DNA from 2 places in the Flavobacterium sp. 22659 genome. Region 2 is predicted to be linked to the other one. Evidence: riboswitches for the same ligand, from Rfam matches in the RefSeq annotation. Region 2 holds a riboswitch; the other holds the start of a gene.
What was found. Region 2 has a riboswitch for cobalamin ahead of ACTJIW_RS12415 (TonB-dependent receptor). Riboswitches for the same ligand answer to the same signal wherever they lie in the genome.
Positions count from the first base shown of each region.

Region 1 (6,001 bases), on a different contig from region 2:
ATGCCTGTAAAATCTAATGTTGATGATACAGTATTAGTACTTAAATTCACTTTTACAATTTTTCCGGCAGTTTCAACATCTGCATAATATGGTTTCCCGTTACATAAAATATATAAGGTTCCGTTATCTTTTACCAAGTCGCTTGGCACATCTCCCACAACAAAATTGGTAACAACCGTATTAGTAGCAGAGTTGATAACTGTTAACGAATTCCCTTGGTTCCAGCCTCCTTTGTGTGCTACATAAAGTTTACCATCATTTTCAATAATTTTTTCCGGACCTTCAGCTACTGAGATTGAAGAAGTAACTGTATTAGTAGTAAGATCTAAAACTGCTACATAATCATCAGCAGGATCGCTTCCTTCTCCCCAGTTTGTTACATATCCTTTTCCGTTTGCAAATGCAATAAATCTTGGATTATTTAAATTAGCAGTAACTGTAGCAATGCTTTTAAAAGTATATCTGTTAACTACTTCAATTTTATTTGATCCGTTTACAACTATATATGCTGCATCATCTTTAAAACCAATAAATAAAGGAGTATCTCCAGTAGTTTTACCAGGATTAACTAAAGAAAAAACATTGTTTTCGATACTCAAATCATCTGATAAATAAGAAATAGTTCCGTTGGTTTTTCCAAAATTACCTTCATTAACAATAAAAATTCCATTCTCATAATCGCCGCGCGGCTCATCGTTATTGTCATCATCGTTGCTGCAAGACACAAAAAATGCCGAGCTTATAAGGACTGTTAAAAATAGTTTGTTAAATTTTTTCATGAAATTTAAAAATTAAGGTTTATGTATATAGTATAATTTCTACCCGGCATTTGTCTGCTTGTTACGGGTTGATAATTTTCGTTCCACAGGTTTAAAACCTGAAATCCAATTTTGTAACTGTTTTTTGCTCCAAAATCATAATCGACACCAATATTTCCAACATTATAATCTTTAATTTTTGATGCACGATTATTAAAAGGTGTAGTGTAAACTTCTCCATTATAGAGGTATTGAAAGTAAGAAGACAGTTTTTTCCAGTTGTAAGCGACAGAGCCTGTTAATTTATGATAAGGAACATAAATTAACTGTTTGTAGATTAATTCGTTTTTAATTAGCTGCTGACTTTCTGAAACTGTATAAGCGTACGTGCCGTTGATTGTGAAATTATTTTGCCCAAATTTTGGTTTCCATTCTACAAGAACTTCTGCTCCGTAGGCTCTCACTTTATCTGTGTTTTCAGGCGCCCATACATCACCGCCACCTTCACCCGGAACCCAGCGCAGTAAATCTTTAATAGAATTATAATAGGCAGTAATTGATAAAGTAAAGTTTTTTCTAAAGAATTCATTGCCAATTTCTGCCTGATAAGAAGTTTCGGGTTTTAAATTAGGGTTGCCGCTTCCTTCCCAAAACAAATCATTATAGGTAGGCATTCTAAAATTCTTTGAAGCATTGAATTTCAAATGATAAAAACTGGTGAAATCATATTTTGTTCCAAATGAAAAAAGAAAAGGATTACCGTAGTTGTCTGTAATTTCCTGACGAATACTGGCGTTATAATCCCATTTTTCAGTTAACAAATGATGCAAAAGCAGACTGGCAGTACCAACTTCTCTTTTTACATTATCAATACTCGAACCGTATCCTTTGTTTCGGCTGTAGTCTACAATTGAGTTTAATTTGATTTTATCATTTACATCAAAAGCTAAATCGTATTTTATGATTGAAGTTTCAACTTTTCCGTAAGTAAAATTATTGGAGGTAATACTTGGAAAATATTTATAAGATTCGCCAATATGTGCTGCTCGCAATTTAGATGTAAAACGTCCCAGCTGACTTTCCCATTCTAATAAATTACGAGTATTAAAATCGTTGTATTTTGTTTTTGAAGCATTTGGCGATGTTAAAGAAAAGTGACGTTCTGAATCGTAAAACTGGCTGTAAGCTTTTAAAGTATTATTAGCATTGATTTTATAACCAAAAGTAGTATTCATACTTGTGTTATAATATTGGCCATTAATGTTTCTTTCGTCTGAATTGCCAGGATATTTAAAATCATTATCAGAACTGTTTCTTGAAATACTGACCTGTAAGCTGTATTTATCTGATGAAACTATAGTGCGGTAATTTGCACTGTATGTATTGTAACTTCCAGCGCTGAAAAAAACATGATTAGAAAATTCGTTTTTAAAAAGTAAATCATTGTTCAGGTGAATGCTTCCGCCAATAGCGCTGCTTCCGTACAAAACACTTCCACCTCCGGCTTTTACTGTTATAGAATTAAAATCTCTCGTTCCAATAGTATTAAAATCGGCCTGACCTAAAAATTGTGAATTTATATTTATACCATTCCAGATAACAGCGGTCTGTGCGCCTGTTGTTCCTCTAAAAGATGGGGCAGAAGTCATTCCGAGCCCATTTTCTTTGAAATAAATAACAGTATTAAAATTTAAAAGAGAGGTTAAAGAAGGCTGGTTTGTGTCGAGAATTGAATCGTTTAAAACCTGAACAGACTGCGAAGTAGAATATTTCTTAAGATTAGAATCTGAAACTACAACTTCTTTTAGTTTAATAGAATCGCTCTGCGCCCAAGTGAATTGGCACAACATCAAAAGAAAAAAAGCAAAACGTATTCTTAAAGTCATAATTTCTACACTCTTTTTCCCGAGAGCTCGATATTCGTTACAAAGGCAGGTCTCCTGGCTTGCGTCTTGTTGTTTACCTTCCCATTCGCGGGGGCGAGCAGTGGTTTTGCAGTTTACAACAAGCATTCTTTTTTAGAACTAAGCTTACAGTTGCGGGTACAGCTCAAGATTTTACTTGATTCCCTTTTTAATGTGTTAATCAAAACACAACCTTAATTTTGTGCAAATATAAAGTTAAAAATACTGATAATTCAAATATGTATTGTTTTTGTAATCAAATAATCAAACAAATAGCCAGATTATAGTTCAATTCTTATGACTTCCCCAAAATCGACTTTGTTTTGAAAAGCCTCTTTTAAAGGCAGTGAAGTTTGATGGCATAAAATGCTTCGTATAATACCCGCATGAGCTACAATGATTACAGGATGTTTAAGGTCTGAAATCTGCTCAGCTAAAAAGCCGCCGACTCTTGAATGTAATTCTGTAAATGATTCTCCATTAGAAACGGGAATATTTACAAAATCGTCCATCCACGGATTTAACTCTTCTGGCGGAATCTCATCCCAGGGTTTTAATTCCCAGTCGCCAAAATTCATTTCTTTTAAGCGGTCATCTTCCTGATAAGAAATGGCGTTTGTATTTTTGTGAATATGTTTTGCCAGAATAGAACAACGTTTTAACGGGCTTGAAAAAATTACCGCTTGAAACGGCAATTCAGATATAATTCTGTCAAAGATTTCGTCAAAAGGCGCAGCAATATCAACATCCGATTGTCCGTAGCAAATTCCTTTTTCGCAGATCGTTTCGGTATGGCGAACTAGATAAATTTCCATATAAAAAGAATACTTAAATAATATACAACTTCACAAACCTGCTGCGTGGCGCCAAGACAATCACCCGTGTAGCCGTCAATCCATTTTTGAAAATAACGAGCCAGAAAATATCGGGTAATAAAAATTGGAATTAAAGCCAAAAGAGTTTTATAATTGAAATAGGAGAGTGCCAATAACGGAATTAATCCGAAGAAAAATGAACCCAAAACTTCTCTCCAGCTGTGGTTTTTTGCTATTGGTTTACTTTTACTCGAAGCATCATCGCGAGAATATTCATGTGTAAAAATAATACTGATTGCTGCTAAACGACTTAAAGAATGTGCAGAAATAAATAAAAGAAAAAACAGAAAAATGCTGTGAGTAAAAAGTGAAATAGATTCTGAAAGCAGTTTAAATTTTACCAGAAAAAGCAAAACCAAACCAATTGCTCCATAAGCACCAATGGCGCTGTCTTTCATAATTGTGAGGATTTTTTCTTTAGTCCATCCTCCGCCAAATCCGTCGCAGACATCAGCAAATCCATCTTCGTGAAAAGCACCGGTAGTTAAAACCGAAATAATAATTGAAAAAATCACTGCTGTTTCTGTTGAAAGAAATAATGAAAAAAGATAAAAAGCCAGAAATGAAATTGATCCGACAATCCAGCCAATAAAAGGGAAATATCGTGTGGCTTTATTTAAATAATCAGGATTATGATCGATGTTTTTTGGACATGGAATTCTGGTGTAGAACATTAAACAAGTAAAAAAAATATGTAGTTCTTTTTTCATTTATGGATAATTGAAGTTATAAACTGTGACTGAAAACCGCGACTGAAAACTATTTCCTGCTAACGCCCGCGCTTTCAAAACTAGCCATTTCATTCAAAAAAGCTTCTGCCGATTTTAAAATAGGAAAAGCAACTGCACAGCCGGTTCCTTCTCCCAGACGCAGATCTAAATTTAAAATGGGTTTTGTTTCAAGATATTCCAGCAGTTTTAAATGTGCTTTTTCGGCAGAACAATGACAAAAAATGGCATTTTGTTTTATGTTCGGATTTATTTTAAAAGCAATTAAAAAAGCCACACTGCAAATAAAACCATCAACAAGAATCAGCATTTTGTTTTCAAAAGCTGTCAGCATCCCGCCTGCCATCTGCATAATTTCAAAACCTCCAAAATAAGCAAGATGCTGTTTTAATTCGGCTTGACCGGAATAATTTTCCAATGCTTTTTTTAGAATATTTTGTTTGTCGAACAGTTTTTGGTCGTTAATTCCCGTTCCTTTTCCAACGCATTCTTCTATAGGCAACCCCGTTAAAAGACTCATTAAAATAGAAGCTGTAGAAGTATTTCCAATTCCCATTTCGCCAAAACCAATACAGTTAGAACCTGTTTTGGCAATATTTTCTACAATTGATTTTCCTTTTTCAAAACACAATTGAAGTTCAGTTTCGCTCATTGCCGAAGCGTGAAGAAAAGATTGTGTGCCTTTTGCTATTTTGGCATTAATTAATTTAGCATTTGTTGGGAAATCGTAATTTACGCCCGAATCTACAATCGATAATTCGATACTATTCTGCTTGCAGAAAACATTTATTGCAGCACCGCCATTCAGAAAATTATTCACCATTTGGCGCGTTACATCTTGTGGATAATCACTTACGCCGTGATTGGCAATTCCGTGATCAGCTGCAAAAACAACAACATTAGGGTTTATAATTTTCGGATTTAAAGTTTCAAAAACAGATGCCATTTGAAAAGCCAACGTTTCTAATTTCCCCAATGAACCAAGAGGTTTGGTTTTTGAATCTATTTTTTCTTGTAAAAGTCCAGCGAAATCAGTTTTAGAATCTGCTTTGTTTTCTTTTTTTAAATCGAAATCAGAAATATTGATTTGATGAATTTTATTGATTTCCTTGCAATCTGCAGTTTCAGATTTTTGTTTCCAGTGTAATTGCTGTAACATGGGCTGATTGCCATAATTTGTAGCAGGTTTTCCAATGCAGAAATAACCAAGCGGTTCTATATTTTCGGGTAAATCAAGAATTTTTTTGAATTGGAAATAATTTAAAATCGAAACCCAGCCCATTCCGTAACCTTGTTCTGTTAGTGAAAGCCAAATATTCTGCGCTGCACAAACCGAACTGAACTTCACAGCCTCATTACTGCCAATGGTTCCAATCGTAAACTGATTTAAAACCGATCGATCGTAAGCAATAATAAGTCCAATTGGTGCTTCTTCTATAGCTTCTAGCTTTAGCGATTTGTAAAGTTCTTTCTGTTCCGGATTATCAGTAAGTTCTTCCGCTTTTTTATTATAATCTAAAAACAGGTTTTTAATCACACTTTTAACAGCATCCGATTTAATGATATAATAACGTGTCGCATCGGTCAATCCAACAGATGGCGCCCAATGTCCAGCCTGTAAAGCTTTTTGAATGACTTCATCAGGAACCTCATCGGTAGTAAAATGTCGGGTGTCGCGGCGTGATTTTAATATATCGTCTAAATGGCTCATAATTTTTCAATTTCAAAAATCAATA
Region 1 covers NZ_JBQEMU010000001.1:59,160-65,160, reverse strand. The annotation lists gene ACTJIW_RS00350 (YncE family protein) at 1-779, opposite strand, end outside; gene ACTJIW_RS00345 (TonB-dependent receptor plug domain-containing protein) at 785-2,644, opposite strand; cobalamin riboswitch at 2,672-2,874, opposite strand; gene cobC (alpha-ribazole phosphatase) at 2,944-3,477, opposite strand; gene ACTJIW_RS00335 (adenosylcobinamide-GDP ribazoletransferase) at 3,462-4,247, opposite strand; gene cobT (nicotinate-nucleotide--dimethylbenzimidazole phosphoribosyltransferase) at 4,297-5,976, opposite strand.
Region 1: linked by a shared signal. The riboswitch ahead of ACTJIW_RS00345 (TonB-dependent receptor plug domain-containing protein) and the one ahead of ACTJIW_RS12415 (TonB-dependent receptor) in region 2 are both predicted to bind cobalamin.

Region 2 (6,001 bases):
ATTAATGGCCCAGTCGCCGGTTGCATAACTGAATTCAGAACCTATAATGTAGGCCTTCTCCCCGGCAATTGTGATATTAGAACAGGCAATATCAAAGGTTTTTTTGATGTTGTCTGTTTTAGTGTCGATTACAAATAATTTAGGGCGAATGTTGAAATAATCACCGCGTGAGCTTACGTACAAATCTCCGTCTTCATCGGCTTCAATTCTGTGAAGATTTATGGCAACTTCAATATCTTTTATTTTGGTAAAAGTGCTTAGGTCAATTACAGAAACGGTTTTTTCATAATCAGGCGGACTATATCCTCCTGAATTGGCAACATAAAGTTTATTGCCTACAATTGCCATTTCTTCAGGCTGGCGGCCTACTTTTACAGTTCTTGTAATGGCAAGAGAAGTGGTGTCGATTTCGGCAACGAAACCATTTGGAGAATTCTCACCCAATTGTACTTCACCGTCGTAAGCGCTTAAATAAGCTTTTCCGTTGGCAAAAGTTATGTAACGGCAGTTTTTGGCATCAATTACTTTAAGACGTTTTGCAGTAACCACATCCATAACTTCAACTTTGTTTGAGTTGTTAATTACTGTATAAAGTTTAGAGCCGTAAATACCAATGTCGTTGCCCACATCTCCTAAGCCCAAAGTTGCATCAGGATTTGCCTGTCCGTACACATTGCGTTTGTAAGTTCCTGTTTCGTAGTCGTAATAATCTAACGAAGCTTTGTTCATGTTCATATTTCCTTCGTTAAGAAGGTAAAAACCTTGTACTGTTGTAACCGTTTCCGGAGGTAAAACCACCACTTCTTCAGGAATAATGGGATCTTCTTCCTGACATCCCTGAAAGGCAATTGCTGCGAATACGAGTAAAAGCCAAAATTTGAAATTTGTTTTCATTATTGAGATTTTAATTGTTGATGCTGTTTTAGTTTAAAGATTTATAGACATACTTAATCGGTAATTTCTTCCCGGCATAGGGAAATTGAGTACGACATCATAGTATTGATTAAATAAATTGTTAACCTCACCGCTTATTTTTACAGGAAGTTTTTCAATTTTTCCGTTCCAGATAAGCGCCATGTCGCTCGTGTACCAAGGTTTTACATAATTGACAGGAATGTTGGCTTTCTGGCTGTATCTTTCGCCTGTATAAATAAAACTGTAGTTTAAATTCCAGTTTTTCCAGTTAATAGAAGAAGTTAAAGTACCGCTGTTTCTAGGTGTGTAAGGAATTTGATCGGCATAAGTAGTGCCTTTTGGTGTAATATCGATTGCCTGCTGATAGGTATAACTAAGACCTAAGTCTAAAAATATTTGTTCAGGAAATTTAAAAACCAAATTGGTATTGATTTCTAAACCGCGAATATCAACTTCTCCCAAATTCATCATCGTCCATCTAAAAAGATTAGAAGACGGCATTGCTACAATTTTGTCTTTTACGCGGTTGTAGTAAACATCTGCCTGAAATGAAGCTGATTGTAAAAACTTTTTAGGTTCGATAAGATAAGTGGTTCCAAAATCATATTGAGTTGTAAATTCCGGGCGCAAAAAGCTGTTCCCGATAAAAGTGTAATACAAATCATTAAAAGTCGGCATTCGGAAAGATTCTTTATAAAATGCCCTGATTCTAAAATTCTTTACATCAAATGGCTGAAAAGAAGCTGATACAACCGGACAAAAAACATGCTGACTGTCTCCCTGCTGGTAATATTTGACTTGTTCATCGATATAAGCGCCCAATAAATTTGCCTGAATATCCAGACGTTTCCAATGCATTTCGCTTGAAAGTGCTCCTAAATAAGAATATCGGGTAGGATAGGGGAAATGGTATAAATTAGCATCGAGTGTATTTATAGAAAGATCGGCTGCGAAAGACATTTTCCACCAGTCTTTTATGTTGTAGAGATTAACAATCGAAGCATAAAATTCGTTTTGGTAATATTTGTTGTCTAATGCCCCTTCAAGAGTTTTATAATCCGGGTCGATGTAACGGCTGTAATCACGGCTGAATTTTACATTTGCCAGCATTTCGTGTTTTTCAAAAAAAGAATTTTGTACCGAAGCGTGAATAAAGAAATTCCGATCCCATTGACGCTGTACATATTCGTACCGATTGGCTAAAATAGCGCCAGGAAGACCTCTTTCAGAATCGTAATAATAGGCTTTAAGATTGGCTTGTCCGTTTGTTCCAAACTTTGTGTTTAGGTTTAATTCAGCGCGAAGAGCGGTTATATCTCCATTTTGACGAACAGCTGTCGTGTCGTAACCGTGTTTTTTTTGATACCTGTATTTGTACTTTCCATCGGCTTTCATCCATTCAATATTTGATGAAAGAGCTATTTTAGAAGTTATTTTTTGCTGATAAAGAACAGAAGGATTCACCAGTCCGAAAGATCCGGTTTTAAAAGAAGCCCTGACATTTGCATTTTTACCCGATTCAAAAACGGGAACTTTCGATTTTAGGAATAAAGTATTAGAAGAGAAAAATCCGCGTGCCGGCTGAAAAATAGTAGACTTTTGACCGTTATAAAGTTCGATGGCTTCAATATTGTCAAGCGAATATTTTCCTAAATCGACCTGTCCGTTTTGAGCATTTCCAACCGTCATTCCATCGTAAAAAACTGCTGTATGAGCGCTTCCTAAACTGCGGACGTTAATGGTTTTTAAACCGCCAATTCCGCCGTAATCTTTTAATTGTACGCCTGAAAAATAACGAACCGCATCGGCAACAGAAAGACTGTTAAGGTTTTCGAGCTGTTTGCCAGATAAAATCTGGACAGGCATAGGCGACTCTATCCTGAACTCGCGTTTGCTTGCGGTTAGAATAACTTCGTTTAATGGAAGCGGTTTTAAAGAATCAACTTCTTTAGCTTTGGGATGGTTTTGTGCCAAAATTGGATTCGAGAACAAAATCCAAAGCAAAAAACATAATCCACAATGTATTAGGCTTAACGGCCTTTGTTTACATACGTGCATAAAAAAATGGTCTATTTGTAACAAATAGTTTTAAACGGAAAAAATCGAAATCAAATGTTAGTTTGATATTGCGCTTGTTCAAAGCTTTGGTCCGCGAAAGCCTGAATTTATTTGCAGTGGCAGGTCTCCTGACTTATTCCCATTTTGAACCGCCTTCCCACATTTGATGAAAAATGCAGTGGCAAAAGATTAGATTTTAAAAGCCTCAAAAAGCTTTTTTGTCTGTCAAAATGTTGCATGGAACTTACAGTAACGGGCTTGTTCAGGATTTGCACCTGATTCCCTCTTCGTTAGCTGCCCTCGAAAAGTTGCAGCTAAACCAATGCGGGTGCAAAGGTAAATAAACTAAGTTGGGTTATGGTGCTGTTTTTGAAAAAAATGTTCTGTGCTTTTTTTCAGAGACTTATTGATTGAAAATTCAGTTTTGAGAACTGATATTTAGAGCAGACTATTTTAAACAAAAAAAGCTCCAGATTTCTCTGAAGCTTTTTGTAGTCCGTGGGGGAATCGAACCCCCCTTACCAGGATGAAAACCTGGCGTCCTAACCGATAGACGAACGGACCTGCTTTGTTATTGCGGGTGCAAAAGTGCAACTATTTTTGAGATGTACAAAGGATTTTGATAAAAATTTTTTAAATAATTTTATTAAAAGATCATTTTTGATGATCGTTTTTCTTTAATAAGTAAGATTAATAAATTTGTATTTATTTGATATATAATTTGTTGTTTAGTTTTAGAAGAGCCAATGAAGAAAATTTTATTGAGAAAAAATAATTTTAAAAAAAGTGAAAAAATATTCTTTTGAGGGAATATTCTTGTATGTTTTCTTCTGTATTTTAAAAATCATTTATTCGTTAATAGCTTTTCAAGTCTTGCCATCATTTCATCTTTTTCTTTTAGCATGCGCTCGTACAAAGCAATTTTTTCTTCGTGTAGTTGTACGATTTTATCAATTGGATTAATAGCGCAATTGATATATCCAGAATTGTTAGCAACAGATCCTTCATGAAAAGTGTTAGCAATAATATTTACGGCCTGTTCTTCATCAAAGTTTTGAAAAGCTTCAACAGGAATTTTCAATATTGAAGAGATTTGTTTAAGCAGATTATCCTCAATTACTTCTTTCTGTTCCAGCAAAGAAATCTTTTTTTGGCTCCAGTCTTCGCCCAAATCATAAGCCAAAGCTTCCTGTTTTATGTTGAGCATTTCTCTAAAACGTTTTACGTTTCTTCCCTGATGAATTTTCTGTTCCATAAATGAATCTTGATTTCTGAAGGCTCAAAGATAAAGCCATTTCGATTAAAAAACCTGAATTTCAAAGATAAAAAAATATCCCGAAAATATACTTTTTGTCAGATATTATATCTAAATATGGAATGTCAATTTGAAATATATGTATACTCTCCTTTAGCGATATTTTTTGATGAATAATACTCACAGGTGAAAAAATTATTTCAAGTGCAAACTTTTTTTAACTTCTTTAACAATCTGCATTAGGATGTTAGTTGATATTCTATATATTTGGGACTTAATATTAACAAAATATTTACTATGAAAATAAAACTACTCTATTTACTATTCTTTGCGAGCGTATCATCTTTTGCCCAACAATACACCCTGATCCCCGATCCGTATTTTGAAGCAGAACTAATCCGTCAGGGAATTGATTCTGGTACACCGGATGGTAAAGTTTTAACTTCAAAAATAAACACTCTTACTACTTTGAATGTTAGGGGGATAAGTCTAATCAGCGATTTAACAGGAATTCAGGATTTTACTGCTTTAAAATCTTTACTTTGTGATACGAATCGATTAACGGCTTTAGATGTTTCAAAGAATACTGCTTTAACATACTTGAGTTTTGGAAGCAATTACTTAACGACTATAGACCTGTCCAAGAATACTGCTTTAGTAGAGTTACGTTGTTATCACAATCAGTTAAAATCTTTAGATGTTTCCAAAAATACTGCTTTAACAATTTTACATTGTTATGAGAATCAATTAAAGTTTTTAGATTTTTCTAAGAATCCTGCTTTAACATACTTAGATTGTTCTTCCAATCAATTAGTAGAACTGAATTTGAAAAACGGAAATAATACTAAGTTATCTATAAATAGTTCCTTTGATGGCAATTACTTAAGCTGTATTCAGGTAGATAATGTGGCTTATGCTAATGCCAATTGGAAATCAAAAGATACTGAGGCAAGTTACAGTTTAGATTGCTCAGCTGTTGTTGAATACACCCTTATTCCTGATGTGAATTTTGAGAAAAAATTAATCTCTTTAGGAATTGATTCCGGTATAGCAGATGGAAAAGTACCGACCTCTAAAGTCTCAGTAGTAACTTCTTTGAATATTTCCAGCGGTTCTATTACTAATTTAACCGGAATTCAAGATTTTACAGCTTTGCAGTCTTTAAATTGCAGTGGCAATCAATTAACGACTTTAGATTTTTCTAAGAATACTGCTTTAAAATCTTTAGTATGTTATTCGAATCAATTAACGGCATTAGATATTTCTAATAATACAGTTCTAGAACAATTAACGTGTTATTCTAATAAATTACCAGCTTTAGATGTTTCTAAAAATGCTGCGCTGACCTATTTATATTGTTCTGGTAATGAATTAACGGCTTTAGATGTTTCTAAGAATCCTGCTTTAATCTCTTTAGAATGCTATAATAATCAATTAATAAGTTTAGATGCTTCTAACAATCCTGCTTTGACAGAAGTAAGATGTTACTCAAATAAATTAACAAGTTTTGATGTTTCTAAGAGTACTGTTTTAAAAAAAATATATTGTTATTCTAATCAGCTGACATCTTTAGATGTTTCTAAAAATACAGCTTTAATTGAATTATATTGTTATTCGAATCAATTAACGGCTTTAGATGTTTCTAAGAATACTGTTTTAAGATATATAGACTGTAATTCAAATCAATTAACGAGTTTAAATCTGCAAAATGGAAATAATCAGTATTTCACTAGCTTCAACTTTAAAAACAACCCTAATTTAAGCTGTATTCAG
Region 2 covers NZ_JBQEMU010000010.1:164,118-170,118, reverse strand. The annotation lists gene ACTJIW_RS12420 (DUF5074 domain-containing protein) at 1-894, opposite strand, end outside; gene ACTJIW_RS12415 (TonB-dependent receptor) at 928-2,889, opposite strand; cobalamin riboswitch at 3,075-3,312, opposite strand; tRNA gene ACTJIW_RS12410 (tRNA-Glu) at 3,466-3,537, opposite strand; gene ACTJIW_RS12405 (helix-turn-helix domain-containing protein) at 3,818-4,228, opposite strand; gene ACTJIW_RS12400 (T9SS type A sorting domain-containing protein) at 4,526-6,001, shown strand, end outside.